Linked DNA regions of Massilia sp. METH4. The protein of the gene in region 1 purifies or fractionates together with the protein of each later gene. This does not show direct contact. Links are inferred from orthologs where the notes say so. Each region holds a gene or a part of one and is shown on either strand. Other genes may lie near its edges. The genes, in order: V6Z91_RS11605 and V6Z91_RS01150.

Evidence for each region.
Region 2: the proteins of V6Z91_RS11605 (region 1) and V6Z91_RS01150 purify together in Escherichia coli (affinity purification with mass spectrometry, with the first as the bait; 2 studies listed by BioGRID). This does not show direct contact. The link is inferred for Massilia sp. METH4 from one-to-one orthologs.

The regions. Positions count from the first base shown.
Region 1 is NZ_CP146614.1:2,625,225-2,632,481, reverse strand. What follows is about bases 1,518-4,506. They hold V6Z91_RS11605 (DsbC family protein), read right to left. Parts: upstream 3,382-4,506; coding sequence 2,653-3,381; downstream 1,518-2,652. Other genes in these bases: V6Z91_RS11600 (FAD-dependent monooxygenase), read right to left, coding at 3,427-4,506; V6Z91_RS11610 ((2Fe-2S)-binding protein), read right to left, coding at 2,091-2,549; V6Z91_RS11615 (xanthine dehydrogenase family protein molybdopterin-binding subunit), read right to left, coding at 1,518-2,079. Outside these bases: more of V6Z91_RS11615, read right to left, coding at 1-1,517; more of V6Z91_RS11600, read right to left, coding at 4,507-4,641; 2,5-didehydrogluconate reductase DkgB, read right to left, coding at 4,700-5,509; V6Z91_RS11585 (methyl-accepting chemotaxis protein), read left to right, coding at 5,978-7,257. UniProt on the Escherichia coli protein: Acts as a disulfide isomerase, interacting with incorrectly folded proteins to correct non-native disulfide bonds.
Region 2 is NZ_CP146614.1:239,788-246,959, forward strand. What follows is about bases 1-2,904. They hold V6Z91_RS01150 (peptidylprolyl isomerase), read right to left. Parts: upstream 1,772-2,904; coding sequence 1,229-1,771; downstream 1-1,228. Other genes in these bases: mutS (DNA mismatch repair protein MutS), read left to right, coding at 1-166; V6Z91_RS01145 (hypothetical protein), read left to right, coding at 163-1,182; V6Z91_RS01155 (PEP-CTERM sorting domain-containing protein), read left to right, coding at 1,967-2,641; V6Z91_RS01160 (cupin domain-containing protein), read left to right, coding at 2,702-2,904. Outside these bases: more of V6Z91_RS01160, read left to right, coding at 2,905-3,835; V6Z91_RS01165 (hypothetical protein), read left to right, coding at 3,845-4,315; V6Z91_RS01170 (hypothetical protein), read left to right, coding at 4,641-4,931; V6Z91_RS01175 (NAD(P)-dependent oxidoreductase), read right to left, coding at 5,238-5,876; V6Z91_RS01180 (LysR family transcriptional regulator), read left to right, coding at 5,981-6,895; outer membrane protein assembly factor BamC, read right to left, coding at 7,069-7,172. UniProt on the Escherichia coli protein: Folding helper with both chaperone and peptidyl-prolyl cis-trans isomerase (PPIase) activities. Chaperone activity prevents aggregation of unfolded or partially folded proteins and promotes their correct folding.

The DNA.
Region 1 (7,257 bases):
CACGATGTGCACCTCGACCTGCGGCATATCCGGCATGCGCGCCACGGTGTAGTCGCTCAACTGGCCCTGTTCCACCATACCATTCTTCAAAGTGATGGCGGCGCCCGGCAGCGTGGTGCCAACGGCCATCAGCACGGCACCCTGGACCTGGGCTTCGATGGTGAGAGGGTTGACGGGCTGGTTGCAGTGCACGGCGGCCGTGACCCTGTGCAGCTTCGGCGTGCCATTCTCCACGGAAGCCGTGACGACATAGGCCACCACGGTGCCGAACGACTCATGCACGGCCACGCCGTAGGCCTGCCCTTCCGGCAGCTTGACCGTGTTATAGCCGGACTTGCCGACGGCGAGATCCAGCGCCAGGTGATGGCGCTTGTGCTTCGCCGGGATCAGCTTCTTGCGGTAAGCCACCGGATCGACGCCGGCCGCCGTCGCCGCCTCGTCGATCAGCGTCTCCATCACGAACGCCGTGTGCGTGGACCCGACCGAGCGCCACCACAGCACCGGCACATTGGCCTGCGCATTGTGCACGGAAAGATTCATCGGCACCTTGTACGGTTCGCCCATGCCCTCGACCATCGTGGCATCGACGCCATTCTTGACCATCATCGCCTCGAACGGCGAGCCGGTAACGATCGACTGGCCCACGATCACGTGATCCCAGCCCACGATATTGCCGTTGGCATCGAGGCCCAGTTCCGCGCGGTGCACGTGTGACGGCCGGTAGTAGCCGCCCTTGATATCGTCTTCGCGACTCCAGATCACCTTCACCGGGCCGGATTTGCCGGCCTTCGCATACGCCTTGGCCACATTGACCGCCTCGACGATGTAGTCCGACTTCGGCGTGGCGCGGCGGCCGAAGCCGCCGCCGGCCATCATCGTGTGCAGCGTGACCTGCTCCGGCTTGAGCCCCGCCGCCTTCGCGGCCGCGGCCTGGTCCATCGTCTGGAACTGGCTGCCGGCCCAGATCGTGCAGCCGTTGCTCTTCAGGTCGACCACGCAGTTCAGCGGTTCCATCGGGGCATGCGCCAGGTAGGGGAATTCGTATACGGCCGAGATCTTCTTCGGCGCCGTGGCCAGCTTCGAGGTGTCGCCCTGCTTCGCCACCGTGCCCGGCTTTGCCGCCAGCGCGCGGAAGGCGCTGAACTGCTCTTCCGTGCCGACCTTTTCCACGCCGCCGGTATCCCAGTCGATCGCCAGCGCATCGCGGCCCTGCTTGGCCTGCCAGTAGCCGTCGGCGATCACGGCCACGCCGGTACCGCCGCGGTCCACGTCCACCGGCAGCACGGCAACCACGCCCTTGATCTTCTTCGCATTGGCGGCTTCGAAGTGCTTCACCTTCGCGCCGAACACGGGCGGGCGCGCCACCACGGCCACCTTCGTGCCGGCCGGCTTGAAGTCCATGCCGAACTGCTGGCTGCCGTTCGACTTGGCGCGGGCATCCAGGCGCGGCATCGGCTTGCCGATGTAGCGGAATTTGTCGGCATTCTTCAACACCACGTGCTCGGGTACCGGCTGCTTCATCGCCGCCTCGGCCATCTGGCCATACGTCGCCTTCTTGCCGCCCGGCGCGGTCAAGACGCCCTTCGACGCCTTCACCTTGTTCGCCGGCACCTGCCACTGCTCGGCCGCGGCGGCGACCAGCATGGCGCGCGCCTTGGCGCCGATCTCGCGGTACTGCACCCAGGAGTGGGCCACCGAACCGGAACCGCCCGTGATCTGGATGCCGAACGCCGGGTCCTTGTAGGCCTCGCCGGCCGGCGCCAGCGCGCCGCGGATCTGCGACCAGTCGGCATCGAGTTCTTCGGCGATCAGCATCGGCAGCGCCGTGTGCACGCCCTGGCCGAATTCCAGGCGGTTCACCTGCACGGTGACCGTGTTGTCGGGCGCGATGCGCAGGAAAGCGTTGGGCTGCTGCGAAGGTTTCGGTTCGGCGGCGCGCGCCATGCGCCCGCCGCCCGTGATCGTGAAACTCAGCACCAGGCCGGCGCCGGCCGCCTTCATGAAGCCGCGGCGGGAGATACCTGTGTCTTCGGCGGCCGCTGCCGCCATGTCACCACCATCGAGCCATTCTTTGCGCATGGTTTTCTCCTTCAGGCCAGCGTCTTCGCCGCATCCTTGATGGCGAGGCGAATGCGTTGATAGGTGCCGCAGCGGCAGATATTGCCGGCCATTGCGCCATCGATGTCGGCGTCGCTCGGCTTCCTGTTCGTCTTCAGCAGCGCGGTCGCGCTCATCACCTGCCCGCTCTGGCAGTAGCCGCACTGCGGCACATCGTGCTTCACCCAGGCATCCTGCACGGCCTTGCCCACCTTGTCGTGCTCCATTGCCTCGATGGTGGTGATTTTCTGGCCCACGGCCGCCGAGATCGGCGTCACGCACGAGCGGATCGCCTGCCCGCCCAGGTGCACGGTGCAGGCGCCGCACAGCGCGGCGCCACAGCCGAATTTCGTGCCTGTCATGTTCAGGTTGTCGCGCAACGCCCACAGGATCGGCGTCGACGGATCGGCGTCGACCTGCGTGTCGCGCCCGTTGATGTTCAGGGTGACCATGGTTTTGCTCCTAGTTTGGCGGCTTGTAATGTAAAACGAACTACGAAACGAAAACGGCGCGCCTCGAGGCGCGCCGCGTCAATGCGGGTGCTGCAATATTACTTCACTTGATCGCGGCGAATTTCTCTTCCAATGCCGCGGCATCGATCGCGCCCGGAATGCGGCTGCCGTCGGCGAAGAAGATGGCCGGCGTGCCTTGCAGGCCCAGCTTGTTCCCCAGCGCCAGCACCTGATCGTTCGGCGCCGTGCAACCGGCCGGCGCGGCCGCCGGCACCTTCCCGGCCAGCATCCAGTCGTCCCACGCGCGGTTGCGGTCGGCCGCGCACCAGACATTGCGCGACTTGACCGTGGAATCGGGCGACAGGATGTTGTACATGAAGGTGTAGACGGTCACGTTGTCCACCTTGGCCAGCGTATCGCGGCGGAACTTCTTGCAGTAGCCGCAGTTCGGGTCCTCGAAGATCGCGATCACGCGCTTGCCGTTGCCCTTCACCGTCTTCAGCGCCAGTTCCAGCGGCAGCTCGGAGAACTTGATGCGGCTGATGTCGTCGATGCGCGCCTGCGTGACGTCTTCCCTGGTCTTGAGGTTGAAGACATGGCCGGCGAACAGGTAGGTGCCCGTCTTGTCCGTGTAGCGGATTTCATTGCCGATGCGGATTTCGTACAGCCCGCCGTACGGCGTGGCGCGAATGGAATCGATCTTGACGTTGTCGCCCAGCTTGGGCTCGACGTTCTTGCGGATGGTGGCTTCGACGCCGTCGTCGTCGTCGGCGCCCGCGCACGACATCAGCAACGCCGATGCCAGCACGAGGCCGGTCTTCATGAACTTCATAGACTCTCCGGTGGGACAGGCGCGGCGGTTGCCGCGCCGCGGTGATCAGTGCCGGCCCAGCGCGTGCGACATCAGCGAACGCTTGACGAATGGCAATTTATCCAGCAAGTTTAGCCCGAAATTGCGCACCGCGCGAACCGGTTCGAGATTGGCGCCGAACAAACGCTGCAAGCCGTCGGTGGTGGCTTGCATCAGCAGCACTTCTTCCTTGCGCGAGCGCGCGTAGCGGGCGAGCACCCGTTCGTCACCGATCGAGCGGTGTTCCTCGCGCTCGGTGACAGCGCGCACCAGGTCGCGCACGTCGCCGAAGCCCAGGTTCATGCCGTGTCCGGCCAGTGGATGCACCACGTGGGCCGCGTCGCCGATCAGCGCCACGCGCTGCGCCACGAGCGAATGCGGGCGCACCAGCGACAACGGGAAAGCCTTCACTGCTTCCGGCAGCAGCGGCGTCAGTTTCCCCAACTTGTCAGCGGCGAACTCGGCCAGCCGGTCGGCCAGCGCCTGCGCGCCTTCGCTGCACAGCTGGTCGGCCAGCATGTCCGGCGCCGACCACACGAGCGACACGCGGTTGCCCGGCAGCGGCAGCAGCGCCACGATGCCGCGGTCGCACGTGAACCACTGGAATGCCGCGCCATGGTGCGGCAACTCCGTCTCGAAATTGCTGACGATGCCCTTCTGGCCGTAAGGCTTGTAGTCGAGGCCGATGTCGCACTGGCCGCGCACCCACGACTGGGCGCCATCGGCGCCCACGACCAGCGACGCCTTCACTGCATTGCCGTCCTCGAGCAGAATGGTGGCGCCATCCTCGTTGCACTTGAGGCCCACCGCGCGGCCCGTCACGAAGTGCACGTTCTGCGCGAAGCGCAGCGCGGCATCGAGGGCGCCATTCAGGTTGCTGTCCTCGACGATCCACGCCAGCGTGTCGGTACGGGCGCCGTAGGCATCGAAATTCAGGTGGCCGGGCTGCTCGCCATCGCCCTTGACGACCATCGCGTCGACGGGGGCGATGCGTTGCTGGTCCATCGCGCCCCAGACCTTCAGGTTCGACAGCAGCTCATGCGCCGTATGGTTCAGCGCATAGACCCGCACGTCCCAGCTCGGTTCGAGACCTTCCGGCTTTGGCGCGGCCGGCGGGGCCAGCAGCGTGACACCTTGCCCGGCCTGGGCGAAAGCGAGGGCGGCCGCCTTGGCGATCGCGCCGTTGCCGACGATGCAGATGGCGGTCTGCGCGTGGTGCTTGGAGGAGGATGGCGTGTTCATGCTGCCATTATAACTTTCTCACGCGGCAAGGGCGCGCGAAGCAACCGCTCGCCCGGACTCAGTCCCACTCCGGCGCGATGCCCTCCGGGTTGGCAATCCGGTCGTTCGCTTCGAGCGTGGCGATGGCAGCCATGTCCTCGTCCGACAGCGTGATGCGCGCGGCGCCCAGGTTCGACCCGAGGTTCGCCCGCTTCGTCGACGACGGGATCACGGCATAACCCTGCTGCAGCGACCAGGCCAGGGCGATTTGCGCCGGGTTGGCGCCATGCCGTTCGGCGATGCCGGCGATCACCGGGTCCGTCATCACCTTGCCGTAGGCAAGCGGCATGTAGGCGGTAAGGTGGATGCCGTGTTCGCGGGCGAATGCGACGACGGCGCGGTTTTGCAGGAACGGGTGGATCTCGACCTGGTTGGTGGCGATTTCGGCCGCGCCCACCGCGTCGATCGCCTGCCGCATGTGGCGGATCGTGAAGTTCGAGATGCCGATCATGCGTGCCAGGCCAGCGCGCTTCGCCTCCAGCAGCGCCTGCATGTATTCGGCGACCGGCACCGCATCCTGCGGCGACGGCCAGTGGACCAGCGCGAGGTCCACCCGTTCCAGCCGCAGCTTGTCCAGGCTCGCCTCAAGGCTGGGGATCAGCTTGCCCGCTTCCAGGTTCGACGTCCAGACCTTGGTCGTTACGAACAGTTCCGTGCGCGGTACGCCGCTCTGGGCAATGGCCGTGCCCACATCGGCTTCGTTGCCGTAGATCTGCGCGGTGTCGATGTGTCGATAGCCCAGCTCCAGCCCGGCGCGCACGGAATCGATGACCACCTGCCCTTGCAGGCGGAACGTGCCGAGGCCGATGGCGGGGATCTTGTCTTGCATGGTGTTCTCCTTCAGTTCGATAGGCACAATGATGCCGGCTTTCTTTGTTGAGAAAAACCAGTAGCCCGGCAATTGATCCTTGATCCTGGCGCAAGGGTGGGGGAGCGGCTTGAAGATTTCCCGCAAAGTCTATTGCAACCCTGCATTGACCTGCTATAATGCGGCCTCTTGGCCTGGTAGCTCAGTTGGTAGAGCAGAGGACTGAAAATCCTTGTGTCGGTGGTTCGATTCCGCCCCGGGCCACCAAGAACAAAGAAAACGCCACCCTCGGGTGGCGTTTTTGTTTTCGTGCCGCATTTCTCGCGCTCGCCCACAGCGCAACATCCCTTCGAGAATCTTCACCGCCCCTCGGAGAGGCAGGCTGGCTGTCGCCCCGCCACGACAATACGTGTTAACCACCTGACCGCCGGCCCGGTCGGGCCACTATAATGTTGCGCTGCACAAACGAACAGTTCCCAACGGCACGAAATGAAACTTCTATCGAACATGCGGATCGGGCGTCGCCTTGCGCTCGGCTTTGCCCTTGTCCTCTTCCTCACGATCCTTTCCACCATCATCGGCGTCGTCAAGCTGAACGCCGTCGCGGATGCCGCCGAGCAGATGCTCGACGAGCCGGTCAGGAAAGAACGGCTGATCACGGACTGGAGCAGCAATATCGCCGTCGCGGTCATCCGTACGTCCGCCATCATCCGGAGCAGCGACACCTCCCTCAACGAATTCTTCGCGAAGCACACGAAGGACACCAACGAGAAGGCCGCGGTCTATATGAAGCAGGCCGAGCAGATGCTGACCACCCCCGAGGAAAAACAGGCCTTTGCCAGGATGATGGAAGTGCGCAGCGGCTACGTCAACGGGCGCAACGAGACGATCCGCCTCAAGAATGAAGGAAAGCTGGACGAGGCAAGGGCAGTGTACGAACGGGTATATGTTCCCGCTTCCGATGCCTACCAGGAAAGCATGGCCGCGCTGGTCAAGATCCAGCGCGACCGGATCGATACCCTCCGACACCAGATTCAGGACATCAAGACGGACAGCAGCCGCATGGTCCTGTTGCTGGGCGCGCTGTGCGTCGCCCTCGGCATTCTCTGCGCATGGTGGCTGACCCGGAGCATTACCCGTCCTGTTACCGCTGCCGTCGAGTTGGCGCGGCGCGTGGCTGCCGGCGACCTGACCTCGGCTCCGCAAGCCGGCTCGAAAGACGAGATTGGGGACTTGCAGAATGCGTTGAAGCACATGAACGATCAACTGCTCGGCATGGTGGGCGAGATTCGCGGCGGTTCCGATGCGATCGCCAGCGCATCGGCCGATATTGCAGCAGGCAATGCCGACCTCTCGAAGCGTACCGAAGAACAGGCCGGATCGCTCGAGGAAACCGCCTCCTCGATGGAAGAGCTTACCTCGACCGTTGCGCAGAACGCCGCGAATGCCCGCCAGGCCGCCACGCTGGCCACGTCTGCCAGCGAGGTGGCCAGCCGCGGTGGCGCCGTGGTGTCGCAAGTCGTCGAGACGATGGCATCGATCAACGATTCCTCCAGGAAGGTCGCCGACATCATCGCCGTCATCGACAGCATTGCTTTCCAGACCAATATCCTGGCGCTCAATGCCGCAGTCGAGGCGGCCCGGGCGGGCGAACAGGGCCGCGGCTTCGCCGTCGTGGCCACCGAAGTGCGCAGCCTTGCCCATCGTTCGGCGGCGGCGGCCAAGGAAATCAAGCTGCTGATCACCGACTCGGTATCGCGGGTCGACAC
Region 2 (7,172 bases), 2.4 Mb from region 1 along the record:
GCTGTCCACCGATCCTGACGACGAGCCGGCTGCCGCTCCGGCTCCGGCCGAAGATCCGAAACTGGCGGGACTGCTCGCGGCGCTGGACGAGCTGGACCCCGATGCCCTGTCGCCGCGCGAAGCGCTGGACCGGCTGTACCAGCTGAAGCGCCTCGTGCCGGCATGAAGCGGCGCGCCGGCCTCGCCTCCCTGCTGCTGGGTGCCGCCCTGCATGCCGCGGCGGCGCCGGCGGCGGCCGAACAGTCGTTCGACGTCGCCATCATCGGGCATACCTTCCCCGACGAGCTGGGCGACGCCGACCTGAAACGCACGATCGCGCGTGCCGACATGGAAAAGCCGGCCTTCGTGATCGCCGCCGGCATCAAGTCGGCCGACGAACCGTGCAGCGACAAGCTGTACCTGCAGCGCAAGGCCCTGCTGAACAAGTCCGACCAGCCGCTGGTACTGGTGCTGACGGGCGCCGACTGGACCGGCTGCCGCAATTCCGCGGGACGCTCGAACGCCATCGAGCGGCTGAACCGTATCCGCGAAATCTTCTACGACGGCCAGGAAGCGCTGGGTGCGCGCATGCTCGACCTGAACCGGCAATCGACGATCACGAAATTCCGCAGCTATGCGGAGAACGCCTACTGGGAGCGCGGCGGCGTGCTGTTCGCCACGATCAACCTCCCCGCCGCCAACAACCACTACCTGCTCGAGGCGGGCCGCAACAGCGAATACGAAGACCGGCTGGTGGCCAACCGCGCGTGGCTGCAGCGGCTGTTCAGCATGGCCAAGCGGCGCAAGCTGGAAGGCCTGGTGCTGTTCTCGGACGGCGACGTGCGCATCCATGCCGAGCCGGGCTTTTCACTGCTGGCCGGCTTCTCGACCAAGCACGATGGCTTCGCCGAGACGCGGCGGCTGGCACGCACGCTGGCAGAGAAATACGACGGCAAGGTGCTGCTCGTCGATGCGAACCGCGAACCGCCGGTCAAGGGGGACCCGGCGCCGGGCACGCTCACCTGGCGCGGCAACGTGGGCCATGTGACGCTGCTGGGCGAGTGGAATGTGCTGCACGTGGCGCCGGGGAGCGAACAATTGTTCACGCTGCGCCAGGAGCCTGCCGACCATGAAAACGGGCATGCCAAGCCAGGGAACGGCGCCAGGAAAGACAACGGGCAGCCGAAGCTGCCCGTCAAATAACGAGGTCCATGGCAGGGCAGCGCGCGCTGCCCTGTGCAGGGCCCGATCAGTGGATCGGGTGGGTGCGGAACTGGTCGCCCGCCTCGCCTTCGTCGTCCTCGTCGCCGTGGTGATGGCCGTGGGCGCCGTGCACGTGTTCGTGGGCGATCTCTTCCTCGGTGGCTTCGCGCACGTCCAGCACCTTCAGTTCGAAGCGCAGCGCCATGCCGGCCAGCGGGTGGTTACCGTCCAGCACGACCTTGTCTTCGGCGATGTCGGTCACGGTGAAGATCATCGCTTCCTCGTCGCTTTCGCCATCGGGCATGCCTTCGAACTGCATGCCCACTTCCAGCGGCTCCGGCAGGCGCGAGCGCGGCTCCACCTTCACCAGGTTCGGGTCGTAGTCGCCGAAGGCATCATCGGGTTCGATCTGGATGGTGTTTTCATAGCCGACTTCCTTGCCGTCCAGCTCTTCCTCGATCTTCGGCAGGGTGTTTTCATACCCGCCGTGCAGGTACACCATCGGCTGGCGGCCGTCCTCGATCAGGTTGTTCTGAGCGTCGGACAATTTATATTGCACGGTGACGACGGTGTTCTTCGCGATCTTCATGTGACTTCCTTTCTGGTCTGATGGCGCCGATTATACCCCCAGCCCGCAGCCGCCATCGCCATGCTGCCGCCAATGGTGGCGACAACGATGCCGGCCGGACCGGCCACATGGACAAACCGGGCTGGATAACCGACAATCGGTTAGCAAACTGTCTTTTCATAATGTCATCCATGCCGTATCAACCCGGGGAGTATCATGAAGAAATCAGCGCTAGCGTTTGCAGCATCGTTGCTCGTTGCCGGCACCGCCCAGGCGGCCATCGTGACCGTCGAGTATTCGGTCAATGTCAACTGGATCGCCGAGGAGTACCTCAACCCCTACTATTACGAGGAAGTGGACAACACCTACCTGCCGGGATTCCAGACGTATCTCGGCGATCCGGTCTACGGCAGCTTTACCTACGACGACGCCGCGCCCGTGCAACCGACCAGTAGCGGCTACGCGGCGCCGGTCATCTCGCACTCGCTCACCTTCTTCTTCAGCGGCACGCAGGTAACCCTCGACAACTCTTCGCTCGCCATGTCGCGCGACGCCGCCGGCGATGGACTGACCCTGTCCGGCGGCGGCTTCATCACGGCCACCGACGAACCATACTTCGTGGTGGACTTCGGCTTTGTGGCGCCACCGGGCACGCACGTCCCGAATACCCTGCCGACGGCATCGGACTGGCAATCCTATGCGACGGACGGCTCGCGGCCATTCCGGATGAGCATCCACGGCTTCAACCAGAGCTTCAATGTCTACCTGACGGGCGGTCCGATGTCGGTGCACGTGTCGGCCGTGCCCGAGCCGGCCACGTACGGCATGCTGGCAGGCGGGCTGGCGCTGGTCGCCATGGCCGCGCGCCGCGGCCGTTCGGCCCGCACGTGAACGCCCGCGCCGCCCGCAGTCCGGCGCGGGCGGCGCTGCCGGATGGCCTATAATCCGGCCATGAAAAAATCCGCTCCGCTCCGCCTTCTCGGCGACATTACGCCCGCGCAGTTCATGCGCGATTACTGGCACAAGAAACCCCTGCTGATCCGCCAGGCGATCCCCGGCTTCAAGCCCCTGCTGCCGTTCGACCAGCTGGCCGAGCTGGCCACCAAGGATTACGTGGAATCGCGCCTCGTCACGCTCACGGACGGCGAATGGAACATGCAGCACGGTCCGCTGCACGAGCTGCCGCCGCGCACCCAGCGCGAATGGACCATGCTGGTGCAGGGCGCGAACCTGCAGGACGACGGGGCCGATGCGCTGCTGCGCCAGTTCCGCTTCGTGCCCGACGCGCGGCTCGACGACCTGATGGTCAGCTTCGCCACCGACGGCGGCGGCGTGGGCCCGCACTTCGATTCCTACGATGTGTTCCTGCTGCAGGCCGAGGGGCAGCGCCGCTGGCGCATCGGCCCGCAGAAGGACCTGTCGCTGGTGGAAGGCCTGCCGCTGAAGATCCTCAGCAAGTTCAAGCCCACCGAGGAATTCGTGCTGGAACCGGGCGACATGCTGTACCTGCCGCCGCACTACGCGCACGACGGCGTGGCGATCGGCGATTGCCAGACGTATTCGATCGGCTTCCGCTCGCCTTCGTACCAGGAACTGGGCGAAGCCTTCCTGCAGTTCATGGCCGACTCGATCGACCTGCCCGGCCGCTATGCCGACCCGGACCTGGAACCGTCGGGCAAGCCGGCCGAGATCCCGAAGGACATGCTGGGCCGGCTGGCCGATGAACTGAACAAGATGCAGTTCACGGAAGACGACTTCGCCATCTTCCTGGGCGAGTACCTGTCCGAGCCGAAGCACAATGTGTTCTTCACCGGTCCGGAAAAACCGCTGCCCGCCGGCCGGTTTGCCCAGAGCGCCGCGAAGAAAGGCGTGAAGCTGTCGCGCAAGACGCAGATGCTGTACCGCGGCAAGCACGTGTTCATCAACGGCGAGTCGTTCGCCATCGGCCGCGCCGACAAGGCGGCCCTGGAAGCGCTGGCCAACAACCGCGCGCTCGAGGGCGGGGAAGTCGCCACCGCGTCGGAAGACGTGATGGAAGCGCTGTACGCCTGGTACACGGACGGCTGGCTCGAACTGAATAAATAGGGGATAACGATGGACAGGCAAACCTTCGACAGCCGCGCGGGCTTCCAGGCCGCGCTGGACGATTGCCTGTCCCGCTCGCGCCTGGCGCTGGCGATGTTCGATCCGGACTTCGGCTGGTGGGAGCTCGGCAGCGCCCGGAACGACGCATTGCTGCGTGCCTTCCTGCGCCACGGCGGGCGGCTGCGGCTGGTCGCACACAGCAATGCCCGCCTCGAGCGCGACGCGCCCCGCTTCCTGCGCGTCCTTCAGGACTACAGCCATCTGGTCGAGTGCCGGCTGACCAATCGCTCCATCGCCCACCTGACCGATTCCTTCTGCATCGGCGACGAGCGCCATCTCGTGCGCCGCTTCCACAGCGATCACTTCCGGGGCGAAGCAATTTTTCATGCCCCAATGTCAACCCAAAACGAGCTCGAGCGTTATGGAGCCATCTGGGCCGAAACGAGGCCTGGCCTGCAGGCCGGCATCACGGGTTTGTAAGCCGGGAGCTCGTGCCCGAAACGCCCTGCGCGCGCCGCGTTTCTACGTTGCCGTCGCAGGCTTTTCACGGGTTGCGACGGTTGAGATGATTTCGCATCAAGATACTTGGCCAAGTAGCAATATTGTGTGTATGAAAAAGTTGCGAAAGTGTCCGGTGTTGCTATTGCGACTCATTTAAAATCGCTATAATATTCTGTTAGGAAGTTTCCGTTGTCTGGGGCACCATATGGTCCGAATGACCACGAAACGCCCTAGTGAGCGATAATTACCGGTAATTATTCATCGCAACACTGTCATCAATTAGTGTATTAATTAAGGAAAACAAATGAAAAAATCCCTGCTGATCGCCTCCCTGCTGGCTGTTGCCCTGGCTGCTTGCTCGAAGAAAGAAGAAGCTCCTGCCGCTCCGGCTGCTGAAGCAACCGCACCGGCAGCTGACGCTGCTGCTCCGGCTGCCGCTCCGGCCGCTGACGCTGCTGCCGCTCCGGCTGCTGACGCTGCTGCTGCTCCGGCTGCTGACGCTGCCGCTGGCGCCGCTGCTGACGCTGCTGCTGCCGCTTCCGCTGCTGCTTCCGCCGCTTCCGAAGCTGCTTCGGCTGCTGCTGCTGCCAAGTAATATCGAGACCGCCGTCTCCGGACGGCGTCCCGCACAACCGCCCCTCGTGGGCGGTTTTGTTTTTTGTGGGCCACGTATGCCGATCCGGCAGTCTGGCGCCAAGTGCAGAAACCAGGGTGCGACCCGCCGGGCCCGACCCAGCCCCTCGCCTCTGGGGTACCGAAAACCGGTGACAGGCTCCGACTCCCAAGAAATGTTTCCCGAGAATCGGAGCCTGTCACCGGTGATGACCTGCATGTCGTTACCGCTTGGCCAGCGCAGAGCATGCCCTGCAGCACCCCGGCCAAGCCACCGGTTTTGCCGCGATCAGTAGGCGACCGTGAACCGCGTCCGCGAGTGCGCAGGCCGTTCCAGCTCATCGATCATCGCCACCGCGTAGTCTTCCAGCGAGATGCGGCTGTTCCCTGAAGCGTCCGCCAGCAGGCTGTCCGTCCCGAGGCGGAAGATGCCGGTACGCGTGCCCGGCTCGAGATGTGCCGCCGGGCTCAGCATGGTCCAATCCAGTTCACGCTCCGCGCGCAGCAAGGCCAGCGCGTCGCGCGCCCCTTCGGCAGTGCCTTTCCACTGGGCGGGGAACTCCGGCGTATCCACGAGTTGCACGCCTGGCGCCACCTCCAGGCTGCCGGCGCCGCCGACCACCAGCAGGCGCGGCACGCCGGCCGCCTTCGTGGCCGCGACGATGGATTGCATGCCCCGCACGTAGTACGCGCGCACATCCTGCTGGGCATGGCCGCTGAAGGCGCTGATCACGGCGTCGACGCCGGCCAGCTGCGCCGCCAGCCCATCGCGATCCTGCACGTCCACGCGCGCCGCTTGCACGCCGGGTTGCGCCGGCACCTTCTCCGGTCGCGAGACCAAAGCCTTCACATCGTGGCCGCGGCTGGCGGCCTCGGCCAGCAGTTTTGCGCCGACGTAACCGGTGGCGCCAATCAATGCGATCTTCATTTGATTCCTTTAAGAACGTTGTGGTGCCGTCATGATGCGCTCTGCCATTGCTCCGATAAATGGTCGCGTCCATAATTCATTCATCAGGATTTCTTAATAATGCAATGGCGCTGCCCGGACATATCGACCTCAACGACCTCGTCGTCTTCACCGCCGTGGCCGATGCCGGCGGCTTCTCGAAGGCCGCCCAGCGGCTCGGTGTGGCACCCGCCAAGGTGAGCCTGGAGGTGGCCCGGCTGGAAGCCCGGTTGGGCACCGCCCTGTTCGTGCGCACCACGCGCAGGGTGGTACTCACCGAAGCGGGCCGGGCGCTGCACGATGATTGCGCGCCCCTGCTGCGGCAGTTGCATGCGGCGGTCGAGGATGTTCATGCGACCTCGACGGTCCTCTCCGGCAGCCTGCGCATCACCGCTCCCACGGATTTCGGCGCGCATTTCGTGGCACCCGCGCTGGCGCGCTTTGCCGCGCTGCACCCGGCCCTGGCGATCGAATTGCAGACGGGCGACCGCATCGCCGACCTGGTGGGAGAAGGCATCGACATCGCCATCCGGATGGGCTGGCTGCGCGACTCATCGCAGCGTGCCGTCAAGCTGGGCGACTTCGGCCAGTACGCCGTGGCATCGCCCGGCTATGTGGCGCGGGCAGGCTTGCCGCGCGCGCCCGATGAACTGGCCGAACTGGACTGGATCGCGCTGACACGCCTGCCCGCGCCGCTGAAATGGACCTTCACGGAAGCCGGCGGGGCCAGCCGCACCGTGCAGATGCGGGCCCGCATCCGCACCGATTCCACTGGCGCGCTGCGCGCGCTGGTGCTGGACGGCGCGGGCGTGTCGATCCTCGACGAATACAGCGTGCGGCGCGATCTCGCCAGCGGTGCGCTGGTGCGCCTGCTGCCCGAGTGGACGCTGCCGTCCGGCGGCACCTTCGCCGTCTTTCCGCCGGGCCGGCATGTGTCGCGCAAGGTGCGTGCCTTCGTCGCGTTCTACCAGGAGTGGCTGGGCAAAGACGGGGCAGGATGACACAAAAGGGGCGTCGCGGCCTGATGCCGTTCAGTCGGCGCCCGGCCCGGCAGGCACGCGATGCATGCCCGATCCCGCGGCGAGAAGCCGGGGTCCGGCCCCAGGTGGCGCACCCGGGTCGGTTTGCACGAAAAAAAACCGGCCTGGAGGCCGGTTTTTCGTTGCGACTACGATTACTTCAGCTCGTCCTGCAACAAGGTCAGGATCTTCTCTGCCGTCGGCGAGGCATCCGGCTCGCCCTTGTTGTTCTGCACGGTGACCTGGCTGGTGTTGCCGG